2 regions of the Pseudomonas sp. AC532 genome follow, and region 1 is predicted to be linked to the other one. Evidence: riboswitches for the same ligand, from Rfam matches in the RefSeq annotation. Region 1 holds a riboswitch; the other holds the start of a gene.
The links. A riboswitch is a leader RNA that binds a small molecule or an ion and turns the genes downstream of it on or off. The one in region 1 is predicted to bind manganese.
Positions count from the first base shown of each region.

Region 2: it holds a riboswitch for manganese, as region 1 does, so the genes downstream of both, mntP (manganese efflux pump MntP) here and ACZ0AV_RS19565 (TMEM165/GDT1 family protein) in region 1, are expected to answer to the same signal.

Region 1 is NZ_OZ409888.1:4,204,645-4,211,733, forward strand. Features, by position in the region: gene ACZ0AV_RS19530 (IS4 family transposase) at 1-639, opposite strand, end outside; gene ACZ0AV_RS19535 (1-acyl-sn-glycerol-3-phosphate acyltransferase) at 761-1,927, opposite strand; gene ACZ0AV_RS19540 (CPXCG motif-containing cysteine-rich protein) at 2,074-2,256, shown strand; gene ACZ0AV_RS19545 (putative signal transducing protein) at 2,256-2,516, shown strand; gene ACZ0AV_RS19550 (SOS response-associated peptidase) at 2,554-3,171, shown strand; gene ACZ0AV_RS19555 (M48 family metallopeptidase) at 3,226-4,038, shown strand; gene ACZ0AV_RS19560 (NAD-dependent epimerase/dehydratase family protein) at 4,096-5,094, shown strand; gene ACZ0AV_RS19565 (TMEM165/GDT1 family protein) at 5,116-5,703, opposite strand; yybP-ykoY riboswitch at 5,794-5,943, opposite strand; gene ACZ0AV_RS19570 (methyltransferase) at 6,004-7,002, opposite strand; gene ACZ0AV_RS19575 (2-hydroxyacid dehydrogenase) at 7,080-7,089, opposite strand, start outside.
Region 2 is NZ_OZ409888.1:574,659-581,747, forward strand. Features, by position in the region: gene ACZ0AV_RS02770 (ABC transporter substrate-binding protein) at 1-1,202, opposite strand, end outside; gene ACZ0AV_RS02775 (4Fe-4S dicluster domain-containing protein) at 1,408-1,653, opposite strand; gene ACZ0AV_RS02780 (fumarate reductase/succinate dehydrogenase flavoprotein subunit) at 1,744-3,468, opposite strand; gene ACZ0AV_RS02785 (GntR family transcriptional regulator) at 3,471-4,220, opposite strand; gene mntP (manganese efflux pump MntP) at 4,550-5,116, opposite strand; yybP-ykoY riboswitch at 5,115-5,287, opposite strand; gene ACZ0AV_RS02795 (2-hydroxyacid dehydrogenase) at 5,590-6,546, opposite strand; gene ACZ0AV_RS02800 (SDR family oxidoreductase) at 6,597-7,089, opposite strand, start outside.

The DNA.
Region 1 (7,089 bases):
TTTATCGAACAGCGTTATCGAGTTGTCCGGAATCTGCTCAAGGAGGGTCTCGGCCAAGCGCATCTCACTACCACGGTACGGGCTGAGTTGGGCATCGAGGATCACGTGGGAACGCACATTCATCAGCGCAACCAGGCGTAACATGGGAAACGGTGTCTGGCGCTCGGTACCCGTGTTGCCCGAGCCGAAATGCTCTCGCAACTCAGGTGAATCGGGTGTTCTCAGCAACGCACCATCCACCGCGAACACCTGCAAACCGCCCCAGTCATCCCCCTCGTATCGCTCGCAGCCCCATTGTTTACCTGTCTGGCGAAACAAAGACTCGACTGGATCGGCTCCCAGTCGCTTCCGTGCTTCAGTTACGCCGCTACGTGCCAGTAGCTGATCGGAGGCCAAGCCTTGGGCGCAGATATTCAGGCGTCTGGCCACTTCGTGCACAGGCTCGTCGCGAAACAAGGCCATGCCCAGCACCAACCAAAGCACTTGGTCGCTTGGCAGACGCCGCCGCCGGATAGTGGCTTGTGCAGATAGGTCCAACGCACTGGCAACCCATTCAACAGGGATATTCTGGGTGAAGGTGCTGAGGTCTGAGAAATTGAAGAGGTCGCCGAGGTCGAGCAATTGCTGCTGAATAGGCATAAAAAAATCCGATACCAGGGAGCTGGTATCGGATTTTCTAGAAGTCCCGGCTTAGGCTCAAATGCTTAAGTGAACAGCATTACGACATGTCGGGGCTTTTTCATGCCTGCCAGCCTTGCGCTCAGAGCGCCAGGCCGGCCTTGATGCGGTACTGGTTGCGCACCGGCATGGCGTACTGCAGGACCAGATAGGGTTGCTGCTCGCCCGGGCAGGCGCTCAGGCGCTTGTGCCACTGTTCCTTGGCCGCCGCCAGCTCCTCGGCACCGAACAGCGATTCGGCGGCGGGTACTTCGAGCTGCGGGTCACGTTCGCTCCACATCGCATACGCCAGGTAGTGCACCGGAAACAGGCGATAGCCGGTGAGGATCTGGGCATCGGTGATGGCGGCCAGTTGCCTGGCATCCTCGAAGCCGCTGGTGAGCGGGTCAGCGAAGTGCACGTGCACCCGACCTTTGTAGCCGGTGATGCCCAGGGCGATGCTCTTGTCGTCCTCGCCTGGCTGCTTGGTGTAGCTGCCGGTAGTGGCGCGTGTATAGAGCTCGCGGGCCTTGGCTAGGTCGCAGGGGTCGTATTCATAGCTGATCGACACCGGCGTCAGCTTGAGGCTGCTGATGACCTCGGCGAACGGCTCGTCCTTGCGGCACATGTGAAACATCTTGAGGATCGCCGAATCAGTGCGGTCGTCACCGTCCTTGGCACGGCCTTCGGCCTGGGCGATCCAGATCGACTCGCCATCGTGGCGGATCGAGTGGCTGATGTAGGCCGACAGCAGCTGGTAGGCAGCCAGTTTTTCACGGCGACCGGTGATCGAACGGTGCACGATAAAACTCTTGTTGAGGCGCATCAGGTCACTGACGAACGGCTTCTGCAGCAGGTTGTCGCCAATCGCGATGCGTGGGGTCTGCAGCCCTGCGTGGTACACCGCATAGTTGACGAAGGCCGGGTCCATGACGATGTCACGGTGGTTGGCCAGAAACAGATAGGCATTGCCCGGCTTGAGGGTTTCCACCCCGGAGTAGGTCACGCCGTCGGTGGCGTTCTCGACGGTACGGTCGATGTAGGGCTCGATGCTTTCCTGCAGGGTTCGCACCGAATTGATGGCCCCGAAGCGCCGGCGCAGCCGATGCGCTATAACAGGCTTGAGCAGCCAGCCGAAGGAGCCCGCCAGGCGCGGAAAACGAAATTGGGTAAGGATGTCGAGAAATGCATCGTCGGCCAGCAGACGCGCCAGAACCGCTGGAATTTCCGCGTCGGCATAGGGTCGGATGCTATCGAATTCGCCCATCATGATCTCTTGTGATTGTCGCTGCGATTGAATTGAGCGCCCCGTGGTGAACAGTCGCCATGCGTCGAGCCATCGCAGCGCGACGGCAACTGACCCGGGGGCAGCAATAGACCGTTGATTATAACCTGCAAGTCACATGGAGGCGCCCCATGCTGGAAACCCAGGATTACCAATGCCCGTATTGCGGTGAGCCGGTCGAGGCGGTGCTGGATCTGTCCGGCGGCGATCAACAGTACATCGAGGACTGCCCGGTCTGCTGCCGGCCGATTACCTTCATGCTCAGCACCGATGGTCGCGACTGGCAATTGGATGTGCAGGCGGAGAACGACTGATGAAGCGGGTCTACGAGCCGCAGGACCTGATGGAGGGCGAGTTGCTGAAGAGCGTGCTCGCCAGCGAGGGTATCGAATCCCATCTGGTCGGTGGCCACCTGGTGGGCGCGGTGGGCGAACTGCCGGCCTGTGGCCTGCTCGGCATGCTGGTCGACGATGGTGACGCCGAGCGCGCCCGGCAGTTGATCGCCGCGTACAATGGCGCGCAACCGCTGCCCGGCGACGAGCCGGATAATTTCCAGGGTGTGTTGCTGTGCTGATGCCGCGACGCCTCTGCCCCGTCTGACCGGATCTTTCATGAGTGGACGCTTTGCCCTGTTTCGCTGGACACCGGCCTTCGCCGCGCAGCCCGGTTTTCCGGCTGACCAGCAGCCGCACTGGAATCTCGCGCCTGGCGCCCAGGTGCTCCTGGTGCGTGCCGATGGCGAGCAGCGTTCGCTGGTGCGGGCGCGCTGGGGGCTGACCCCGGCCTGGCTGACCGACCTGTCGAAGACACCCGCCCACGCCCGCGCCGAAACCCTGGCCGAACAGCCGATGTTCCGTGAAGCGTTTCGCCTGCGTCGCGGGCTGATACCAGCCAACGGGTTCTACGAGTGGCGCGGTGCTGCCCGTAAACGCCCCTACTGGCTCAGCGGCCAGGAGCCGTTGCTTTATTTCGCGGCCTTGTGGGAAGCCTATCCGGTCGAGGGGCATGTTTATTTCAGCACCGCCCTGGTGACCCAGGCGGCTGCCACGCTGCGTCGCCCGCTGCCGTTGAGCGAGCAGGACCAGCAGCGCTGGCTGGCCGCGGACACGCCACTGGAAGAGCTGCGTGCGCTGCTCGTCGGCACACCGCCGGTGCTGCGCGAACGAGTATTGAGCAACCTGGTCAATGATCCCAGGCTCGACGGGCCGGAGTGCCTGACACCCGCTTGACCGCTTGGCTTGCGAGCACCACCATACGCCGCTCAGTTCTCAGGGAGATCCATCATGAAATCGTTGACCATCACCACTCTGGCTGCGGCATTGCTGCTGGCGGGATGCCAGGCCGTCAATACCACCAGCGGTGGTTCGGTAGGTGTCGAGCGCAAGCAGTACATGTTCAGCGCGCTGTCGACCGATGAGGTCAACCAGATGTATGCCCAGTCCTACCAGCAAACGCTCAGCGAAGCCTCTTCTCAGGGCGTGCTAGAGAAGAACAGCGCGGATGCCAAGCGCCTGCAGCGTATTGCCGACCGCCTGATCAAGCAGGCACCGCTGTTCCGCCCCGATGCCGCCCAATGGCAGTGGGAGGTCAACCTGATCGACAGCCCCGAGCTGAACGCCAACTGCGGCCCCGGCGGCAAGATAATTTTCTATACCGGCATCATCAATAAACTGAAACTCACCGATGACGAGATCGCCGCGGTGATGGGGCACGAGATCGCCCACGCTTTGCGCGAGCACGGTCGCGAGGCGATGTCCAAGGCCTATGGCGTGAACCTGGCCAAGCAGGGTGCGGCTGCGCTGCTGGGCGTGACCCCGGACAAGATGGCCCTCGCCGACGCTGCGGTGAACTACGGCATGACGCTACCCAACAGCCGCAGCAACGAGAACGAGGCCGACCTGATCGGCCTGGAGCTCGCTGCGCGTGGTGGCTTCAACCCCAATGCCGCGGTTTCCCTGTGGGAAAAGATGGCCAAGGCCAGCGAGGGCGCGCCGCCGGAATTCATGAGCACGCACCCCTCGTCGTCCAGCCGTATCTCGTCATTGCAGGCGGCCATTCCGAAGGTGATGCCGCTGTACCAGCAAGCGAAGAAATGACCGCTCCCGTGCAGCTGATGAGGGTGCGCTAATGCCCTGGCTGCCTGGGAGCCTCCGGTGAAAATTGCCGTGGTGGGAGCCACTGGCCTGTTGGGGCACCATACGGCTCGTGCGGTCAAGGCCGCCGGGTATCAACTGGTGCTGATCCACCGGTTGTCATCACGTATCGAGCGCCTTGCCTACCTGGGTGCCGAATGCCGGTCGGCCGAGCTGTTCGACCCGCGCGCCATGACCCGCGCATTGCAGGGCGTCGACGGTGTGGTGTTCTGCGCCGGCTACTACCCGCTTAGGCCTCGCCATTGGCAGGATGAGGTGACCAGCGCGTTGGGCCAGACCCAGGGCTTCTATACCGCCTGCCAGGCGGCGCAGGTGAGCCGCATCGTGTATGTCGGGTCGGCCATTGCGCTGCCACGGCATCCGCAGGGGCTTGCCGGCCATGAAGGGCTGTTCTATGACGAGATGCCGCGTTCGCGCAACGCTTACCTGTTGTCTAAATGGGCGCTCGATCAACAGGCTCGGGAGCAGGCGCGCGCCGGCCTGCCGGTGATCATCGGCATCCCCGGCCTGTGCCTTGGCGAGCTGGACACCGAACCAAGCAGTGGGCGGCTGATCACCGCCATGGACAGCGGCGAAATGCGCGGCTACGTGGCGGGCGAGCGCAACCTGATCGATGCCCGCGAGGCCGGCCGCGGGCTGTTGCTGACCCTTGAGCGCGGCCGTGTCGGCGAGCGTTACCTGATTTGCGGCGACGACATTCAGATGGCCGATCTGGTCAGGCGCATCGCCGAGCGACTCGGCGTGGGCATGCCGGCCGAGCTGTCGTTGAACAAGGCCAACGGCCTGGCGGCCTGGGGCAGGGTGCGTCATCGCCTGACCGGCGCATGGCCGTGGCTGGACGAAACCGCCATTGCGCTGATGTCCGGCAGCCAGTTCCTGTGTGGCCGCAAGGCCCGCGAAGAGTTGGGGTTCGTTGCCCGCCAGTCGGTGGACGACACGCTGGAGCGTACCCTGCAGTGGTTCGCCGCCAACGGCTATCTGCAGCACCGCCTGGCGTGAGCAGGCACAGGCCGGCGCCGGTCAGGCGCTGATCAATCCGCTGAGCAGCATCGCCTGGTAGGCGGCATACAGCGCCAGGGCCGCGAAGGCGGTGGCGGCCAGGCGGCGGATCAGGGTCAGCGGCAGCCGATCAGCAGCGAAATTGCCGGCCAGCACCACCGGGACATTGGCAATCAGCATGCCCAGCGTGGTGCCGATCACCACCATGAGGAAGTGTGGGTACTGGGCGGCGAGCATCACCGTGGCCACCTGGGTCTTGTCACCCATTTCAGCTAGGAAGAAAGCGATCAGCGTGGTCAGGAACGGCCCGTAGCGTTTCAGGTTGGAGCTTTCGTCATCGTCGAGTTTGTCTGGAATCAGCGTCCATAGCGCCACGGCGATGAACGAGGCAGCCAGTATCCAGCTCAGCACGGCAGGTGAAAGCACGCCGGCCACCCAGTTTCCCACGGCACCGGCCACCAGGTGATTGGCCAGGGTCGCAACCACCATGCCCCAGATGATCGGCCACGGTCGCCGGAAGCGCGCCGCCAGCAGCAACGCGAGCAGCTGCGTCTTGTCGCCGATTTCCGCCAGGGCAACGATCAGGGTGGGAATGAACAAAGATTCCAGCATGAAGTTTCCTAAAAGGGCGGGTAGACACGGCTATGACACGTACAGCCTCCCCGCCCCGGGTAAGGTGTTCGTGTCATAGGTCTTGTCAAACCCCGTGCGGCACTCGTGCTGTGGCGAGTGGCGCAGATCCGTCTGGGCGGATCCTGGGTCGCATGCACCATGGTCGGTGGACCAAGTATGTTGATGCATGCCGGGCGAGCAGGCGCTCGCGGGAGACTACTCCCCTAGGACGCGCGCATTCTGCCCAAGTGCGCCGCTTTGGGCAAGGCTCGCGCCGCTATGCCACAGGCGCTCGGCTCAGCCGCTGACGGCGTTGTAGATGCGAAAACCTTGGGCGTCGGCGAGGGTGTGGCAGGTGCCAATGTGCTGCTCTATCAGCGGTGGGTATTTGAGGAAGCGGTTGGCCACCAGGCGAATCTGCCCACCCTTGCGCAGGTGTTTGGCCGCCTGGCGCAGCAGGTCTTCGCTGGCCTGGTAGTGGGTGTGTACACCCTGGTGAAAGGGCGGGTTGCTGAGTATCGCGCTCAGCTCCAGGGGCGCCGCTGTGATTCCATCGCCACTGATGACGTTGGCCTCCAAGCCATTCTCGGCGAGCGTCAGCGTGCTGCTGGCGACGGCAAACGCATCGACATCCAGCAGCGTGACCTGGCTGTCCGGGTAGCGGCGTTTGAGCGCTGCGCCGAGCACGCCGGCACCGCAGCCGAAGTCCAGCAGGTGGCCGCTCGGCAGCTTGTCGAGATGCTCCAGTAGCAGCGCGCTGCCGACATCCAGCCGGCCGTGGCTGAATACGCCGGGCAGGGTGATCACCTGCAGCGGGCCGTCAGCGAGTTGCAACGTGTAGCGCTGCGCCAGGGTGGACAGCTCAGGTGCATGGGGGGCTTGGTCCACACGTACTTGCCACAGCTGGCAGTGACGTGCGCTGTCGAGTTTGCGTGGCGCGCCGTAGGCCTCCATTTGCTTGGCGGCACGCTCGACGCCTGCGCGTTTTTCGCCCACCAGATAGACCACGCCGCCAGGCAGGCGAGCGGCGAGGGCGTCTAGCAGATAGCTGGTCAAGTCACGGGACTTGGGCAGAAAGAGGACCGCGGTATCAAAGGCAGACTGCGGTGGCGTAACCCCGAAGGTGTTGCGCTCAGCGAAGCGTGCTTCGAGCCGGGCGTGGTCGCCCGCATGCCAGCTCCAGCCAAGCGCCTCGGGCAGTTGCCCGAGCAGATCATCGGCCGGGAGGCCTGCAAGCAGCACCCGGCCGCCGAACAGCTCGGCCTGACGCAGCAGCACTTCACTTCGCGGATCCATGAGACCTCCCCGACAAAAGCGCGAAGGGTAGGGGCCTCAGCGTCAGGCTGCAAGCCTACAAGCGAAGCCGGGAGTCGTCAGTTGACC
Region 2 (7,089 bases), 3.6 Mb from region 1:
TCTTCCTCAAGCTGTGCCAATGCCTTGAACGCAGCTTCCGGCGAGGCGTAGTGGCGCACTTTGCCTTCACCGCGCACCCATATCTGCGCCACGCGCTTGAAGTCGGTGATCGGTTGGCCGGTCACCGCGTCATTGGCCTTGAGTGGCAATTGCGCGTAATTGGCCAGCGCCTGCCCGTAATCACGGCCCTCCGCTTTGAAAGCGGCCTTGATGTATTGATCGTCGATGAACTGCTCGATGTTCAGCCCGCGATCGGTTTTCTTCAGCAGCTTGAGGGTCTCGATGGACGTGGCGACGGCCTGGCGGTACTCGGGCTTCCAGGTCAGGTCACGGGTCTGCAGGCCGAGCGGGCCATGGAACAGGTAGTTCACCTCAGCCTCGATACCGGTGATCTTCTCGATCAGCTCGCTGTACTTCTCGGGCTCGGCGGCGAACAGGCGATCAGCCTCCAGGCCGGCGCGCAGGTAGGCGGTGACGATTTCCGGGTACTGCTTGGCATAGTCGGCATCCACGAGGGCGCCATGCATGGTCGGCGCGTCGGCCTGGGAGCCGTCGTAGATCTTGCGGGCGAAGCCGCGGTTGGGGAACAACTCGGCGAACGGCACGAAGTCGGCATGCGCCTCGATGCGGTTGCTGCGCAGCGCCGAGCCGGCGATCTCCGGCGCCTGGGCGATGATGCGCACATCCTTCTGCGGGTCCCAGCCCTGCGCTGCGACGGCGCGCAGCAGCATGCCGTGAGCAGTGGACGCAAACGGTACGGAAATGGTCTTGCCCTTCAGTTCAGCCAGCGATTGCACGCTGGACGCCGCCGGCACCACGATACCGTTGCCACTGCCCTTGGTGCTGCCCGACAACACGGTGATGAACAGGCTCTGCTTACCGGCATCGCGGTGAGCCACACCATTGAATGAGCCAGGGAAATCGGCCATGGCGCCGAAGTCGAGCTTGCCGGCAACCATTTCGTTGGTCAGGGGCGCGCCACTGGTGAAGTTCTTCCACTCCACTTCGTACTTGGCGTCCTGGTACTTGCCATCGCGCGGCAGGTACTTGTCGAGCAGGCCGAGTTCGCGGATCAACAAGCCGCCGGTGGCGCAGTTGATGGTGGTGTCCTGGGTGCCGATGGCGATGCGAATGGTCTCGGCCTGGGCAGTGACACTGCCGATGGCCAGCGCGAGGCCAACCAGAGTGGTACGTAAATGCATGGGTGTCTCCCCTCGAATCAATAGGTATTGGAGTCGTCTCCGCCGGGTGGTCGGCCGGTGGGAAACGAGGGGGTGTGGTGTCAGGCGTCCGGTGGTTGGCGGATGGCGTGCTGCTTTTCTTGTGCGTGCTTGCGTGTTGGTGCATTGGTGCATTGGTGCATTGGTGCATTGGTGGAGCGCAGCGATACCCGCAGCGAGTGACGGTTCAGCGCAACAGATAGGGAATCTCGACGCGTACCGCGTCGGTCGGGCAATCCTTCTCGCACGGCATGCAGTACCAACATTCGTCGAAGGCCATGTAGGCCTTCTGGGTCGCTGGGTTGATCGCCAGCAGATCCATCGGGCAGACGTCGACGCACACGGTGCAGCCCTTGTGGGCGATGCACTTGTCTTCGTCGATGGTCACGGGCGCATTACTGCGAAACAGGATTTCCTGGGGTTGAAAGGCCATATCACGGTGTCCTCGGAGCCTGTGGCTCTCGTTAGGTGGTGCGTTCTATCGAACGTTGGCGATGTTCTCTCGCACGATCAATACGCTTCATCACGCAGCGTCGACGCGCACCCGCAAGCGGTTGTAGGCCTGTTGCTCTTCATCATCCAGAGCGATCAGGTAGGGCTCGACCGGTTTCTTGAAGCTGATCATCTGGCCGTGTTCGTCCTTTTTCAGGTGGCAGTGCACGAACCATTCGGCGTCATTGCGCTGCGGGTGATCGACCCGGTGGTGATACAGGCCCCAGCGACTTTCCTTGCGAAACAGCGAGGCGCGGGCGGCCATCTCGGCGCAGTCGCGGATCACGCTGACTTCCATGGCGCGCATCAACTCGTGGGCGTTGCTGGCCTTCAGTTCGTCCAGGTCCGCCTCGATGGCTGCGAAACGCTGCAGGCCGATCTCCATCTTCTTGGTGACCTTGGGCGGCTGCAGGTAGTCGTTGACGAAGCGCCGCAGCTTGTACTCGACCTGCGCGGGTGGCAGGCCATGCTCGCGGTTCAGCGGTGCGTACACGCGCGTGCGCTCGGTGTCGATCTGCGCCTGGTCCACCGCGCTGTAGTCGCGATCAGCCACAAAATCGGCGGCGTTGTTGCCAGCGAACCAGCCATAGGTGAAGGCGCCGAGCATGTAGTTGTGCGGCACTGCCGCCATATCTCCTGCCGAGTACAGGCCCTTGACCGAGGTCTCGGCCCGCTCGTTGACCCACACGCCGGATGCGCTGTGGCCGCTGCAGAAGCCGATCTCGGAGATGTGCATCTCGACCATGCTGGAGCGGTAATCGGTGCCCCGCCCGGCGTGGAACTGCCCGCGGCTGGGGCGCTCGTTGCTGTGCAGGATCTCCTCGATGTTCTGGATGGTTTCCTCGGCCAGGTGATCGAGCTTAAGGAATACAGGGCCGTTACCGCCTTCGAGCTCCTGGTGGAACTCCCACATCATCTGCCCGCTCCAGTAATCACACTCGATGAAGCGCTCGCCCTTGTTGTTGGCGGTGTAGCCGCCCAAAGGACCAGTCACGTAGGCGCACGCCGGGCCGTTGTAATCCTTGATCAGCGGGTTGATCTGGAAGCACTCCAGATTGGCCAGCTCCGCGCCAGCGTGATAGGCCATGGCGTAGCCGTCGCCGGCATTGGTCGGGTTCTCGTAGGTGCCCATCAGGTAACCGGAAGCTGGGAGCCCAAGACGCCCGGCCGCGCCGCAGCAGAGAATCACCGCCTTGGCCTTGATCACATGAAAATCAGCGCTGCGGCAGTCGAAGCCCATCAGGCCGTTGACCGCGCCTTCCGCATCGGTCAACAGACGCGTGGCCACCAGGCGATTGGTGATGTCTACCCGGGCGCGCTTGAGCTGGCGGTACAGCACCTTCTTGATGTCGTGCCCTTCGGGCATCGGCAGCACGTAGGCGCCCATGTGATGCACCTTCTTCACGGCGTAGTCGCCGGTTTCATCCTTCTCGAACTTCACGCCCCAGCGGTCGAGCTGCTCGATGGTTTCGAAACTGTGGGTGGCATAGGCATACACGGCAGCCTGATTGACGATGCCGTCGTTGGCCACGGTGATTTCCTTGGTGTACTGCTCGGGTGTGGCGTGGCCGGGCACGATGGCGTTGTTCAGGCCATCCATGCCCATGCTGATCGCCCCGCTGCGCTTGACGTTGGCCTTGTCCACCAGCAGCACGCGCAGCGCCTTGTTGCGTTCCTTGGCCTTGATCGCGGCCATGGGCCCGGCGGTGCCGCCGCCGATGATGACGATGTCGTATTCCTGTTCCAGGGTGTTGATGCTCATGACTGCGCGCCCTTCTGTCGGTCGATGCGCAAGCGATACTGGAAGGCATCGCCACGGTAATAGAGGTGTTCGAAATCCAGCGGCGTGCCATCGGCGGTGTGGGTCAGGCGCTCGATGCGCATGATCGGCGCGCCCTCCTCCACTGCCAGCGCCTGGGTCAGGTCGCTGTCGGCGAGCACCGCGTCGATTGCAAGATCGGCACGGCCCAGGGCGATACCACAGTCGTTTTCGAGAATCAGGAAGATGTCCCGCGTTACCAGGTCGGCCTTCTCCAGCTTCTCGCCCACGGCGTGGGGCAACCAGGTGATCTCCAGGGAGATCGGCTCGCGGTTGATCAGCCGCACCCGGCGGATCTCCGTGACGGTGCTGCCCTCTGCCACCTGCAACCGCTCGGCCACCAGCGCCGAGGCCGGAACGTGGCGCAAGCTGCGCAGTTTGTTGAGCACCTCGTAGCCCATCTGTTTCATCGATTCGCCCAGGCCCTGCAGGGTACTGACGTTCTGGAATGCCTTGGGCTTGGCCACGAAGGTGCCCTTGCCGTGGATCTTGAAGATCAGCCCCTCCTTCTGCAGATCCCCCAACGCCTGGCGCACGGTGATGCGGCTGACCCCAAAGGTCTGCCCCAGTTCGCTCTCCGAGGGCATACGACTGTGCGGCGCATAGCTGCCATCGAGGATGCGCGAGCGCAGCAACTCCTTGAGCTGGCTGTAGAGGGGAATGGGTGAAAGCGGTATGAGCCGAGGCATAAGTATCCTTTGCGATCAACTTGTCATAACAAGTAGTGACGAGATGATAGTGAATAAGAAGGCTGAATCGAAATACATTTTAGAAATAAGCATATGACATGTACCGCAGGTCGGCGGACGCCCTTTACCGTGCACGCCATGCGCGAAAGGTCGCGCTCGACGCCCCAAAGATCATTCCAAGTGCCCTGGGGGCACTGCCCGCCGCGTCATTGTCCGCATGTCCGCAGTTGCAGAGGTGCCGTCAAACTGTCCAGCGATGTCGCTGCCGAGTATTTGCAAATGACACATCGCCCCAATCACACCAGCAATGCCGATACGAAGCTGACGGCTCAAAGCACCATGTGGTCGTAGAGAATCGCTGCGCCGACGCCGATCAATACCAGGCCGCCAACGATTTCGGCTTTGCGACCGATGGCCGTGCCAATCGCGCGGCCGAGCATCACGCCGATCGTCACCATGGTCGTGGTCGCCAGACCGATTGCCAGGGCGGCGATCCAGATATTCACGTCGACGAACGCCAGGCCGATGCCCACCGCAAGCGCATCGATGCTGGTGGCGAATGCGGTGACCGCGAGGACCCAGAAAGAATGTGATTTGGCTTTTTCAGCCGCCTCTGCCGCATCGGACTGCAGGCCGGCGTAGATCATGTGCAGGCCCAGCAGCAAGAGCAGCACGAAGGCGATCCAGTGATCCCACTCCTCGACGAAACCGACGGCGGCCTGGCCGATGAACCAGCCGACTACGGGGGTGATGCCTTCGATGACGCCAAATATCAATCCGGTGCGCAGGGCGTCGGTGAATTTGGGTTGGTGCAGGCTCGCGCCCTTGCCGATGGCCGCGGCGAACGCATCCGTGGACATGGCGAATGCCAGGAGGATGAGGGAGATGGGATTCACGGTTACGTCTCGGTCGGGCCATGAGTCAATGACGGATACACGCGCCCGACCACAGGCACGTATCTGTCATTGGTCTCACCAACCGAACGGTGTTCGTACCACGGCTGCGGCCGAGAATGTTGATACGAACGCTGCCGAGTGGATCCGGCAGCAGGCTACTCCCCAAAGAGGCCCGCACTGTAACCAAAAGCGCTGCGCTAAAAAACCACTTTTTATGCCGGGAAATGTGATGCTTGTCCGAAGGACCGACAGCGGGCATGTGCTGTACCCGTGATGCAATCCGCGCGAACGGCAGGAACCGGAACGCAAGAGCGCGCAGCACCGATGCCGGCAGACACGAGGTGCGAAGGCAGCGCGACCGGCCCTCACAGGTTGGCGCGGCGCACAGAGAATAAAACAGGGGCCGTACCACGCATCCGCGGCCCCGAAGGAGCGACTCTACAAGAGCCGCCATCCGCAACAGGTTGGGCCTCTCAGCCGGTGACGCTTGCGGCCGGTTTGCGCCCGGCGAATACGTCCAGCAGGCTGGCGACCACCATTTCGCCCATGCGCGTCCGGGTCTGTACCGTGGCGCTGGCGCGATGTGGCTGCAACACCGCGTGTTCCAGTTCGAACAGTTCGCCGGGTACCTGCGGCTCATCGGCGAACACGTCCAGCGCCGCGCCGGCAATCTGGTTGCTTTGCAGCGCTGCGACCAGCGCCGGCTCGTCGACCAGTTTGCCGCGGGCGATGTTGATCAGGTAGCCATCGCGGCCCAGGGCGTGCAGCACCTCGGCGTTGACGATGGCCTCGCCCTTGTCCGCAGCGGCCGCGAGAATCAGCGCGTCGCTGTCATTGGCCAGGGCCATCAGATCGGCCATGTAGCGGTACGGCACATCGTTAATCGGCTTGAGGTCGGTGTAGCTGATCGGGCAGCCGAATGCTGCGGCCCGGGTCGCGACGGCGCGGCCAACCCGGCCCATGCCGACGATGCCGATGCGCATGCCAGACACCTGGCGTGCCAGGGGCAAGGGCGCCAGTGGCGTGGCGCTTTGCGGCCACTGGCCGGAACGCACGTAGCGGTCGCCAGTGCAGATGCCGCGGCACACGCCGATCAGCAGGCCGATGGCCAGGTCGGCGACATCCTCGGTGAGCGCGCCGATGGTGGCCGTGACCTGAATGCCACGGTCACGGGCATAGGCGAGATCCACCGCATCGGTACCCACGCCATTGACCGCCACTACTTCGAGGTTCGGCAGTTGCGCCATCAGCGCCTGGCTGATGCCGGTGTGCCCGCCGGTGATCACGCCACGGATAGTGGCGCCGTGCTGAGCCAGGTAGGCCGGCTTGTCGGCTTGCTCGTAGTAACGACGGAGGGTGAACAGCTGGTCCAGCTGGTCACGGATTTCGGGGATCAGGATGGGGCTGAGCTGGAGGACTTCTGGCTTCATGGGTACCTCGATCATGTGTAGTGGGCAGGTCGCGTCAAACAGCCTGGCGATCAGCCTCGGCCCACGAAGGGCATGTTGGTGGCCATCACGGTCATGTTCAGCACGTTGGCCGAGAGCGGCAGCGCGGCGATGTAGCGCACGGCATCGGCGACATGCCTGACGTCTACCATCGGTTCCACGGCGATCTCGCCGTTGGCCTGGCGCACGCCCTTGGTCATGCGCACCGACAGTTCGGTCAGCGCGTTGCCGATATCGATCTGGCTGCAGGCGATGCTGAATTCGCGGCCATCCAGGGCCAGGGATTTGCTCAGTCCCAGTACCGCGTGTTTGCTGGTGGTGTATGCGCTGCTGCAAGGCCTGGGCGTGTGCGCAGAAATCGAGCCGTTGTTGATGATCCGGCCGCCTTGGGGCGACTGCCTGCGCATCATCCGAAAGGCACCGCGGGCGCAGAGAAAAACGCCGGTAAGGTTGGTGTCGATGACGTTGCGCCACTGTTCGACATCCAGCTCGTCAAGGGTCACGGCGGGCGTATTGACACCGGCG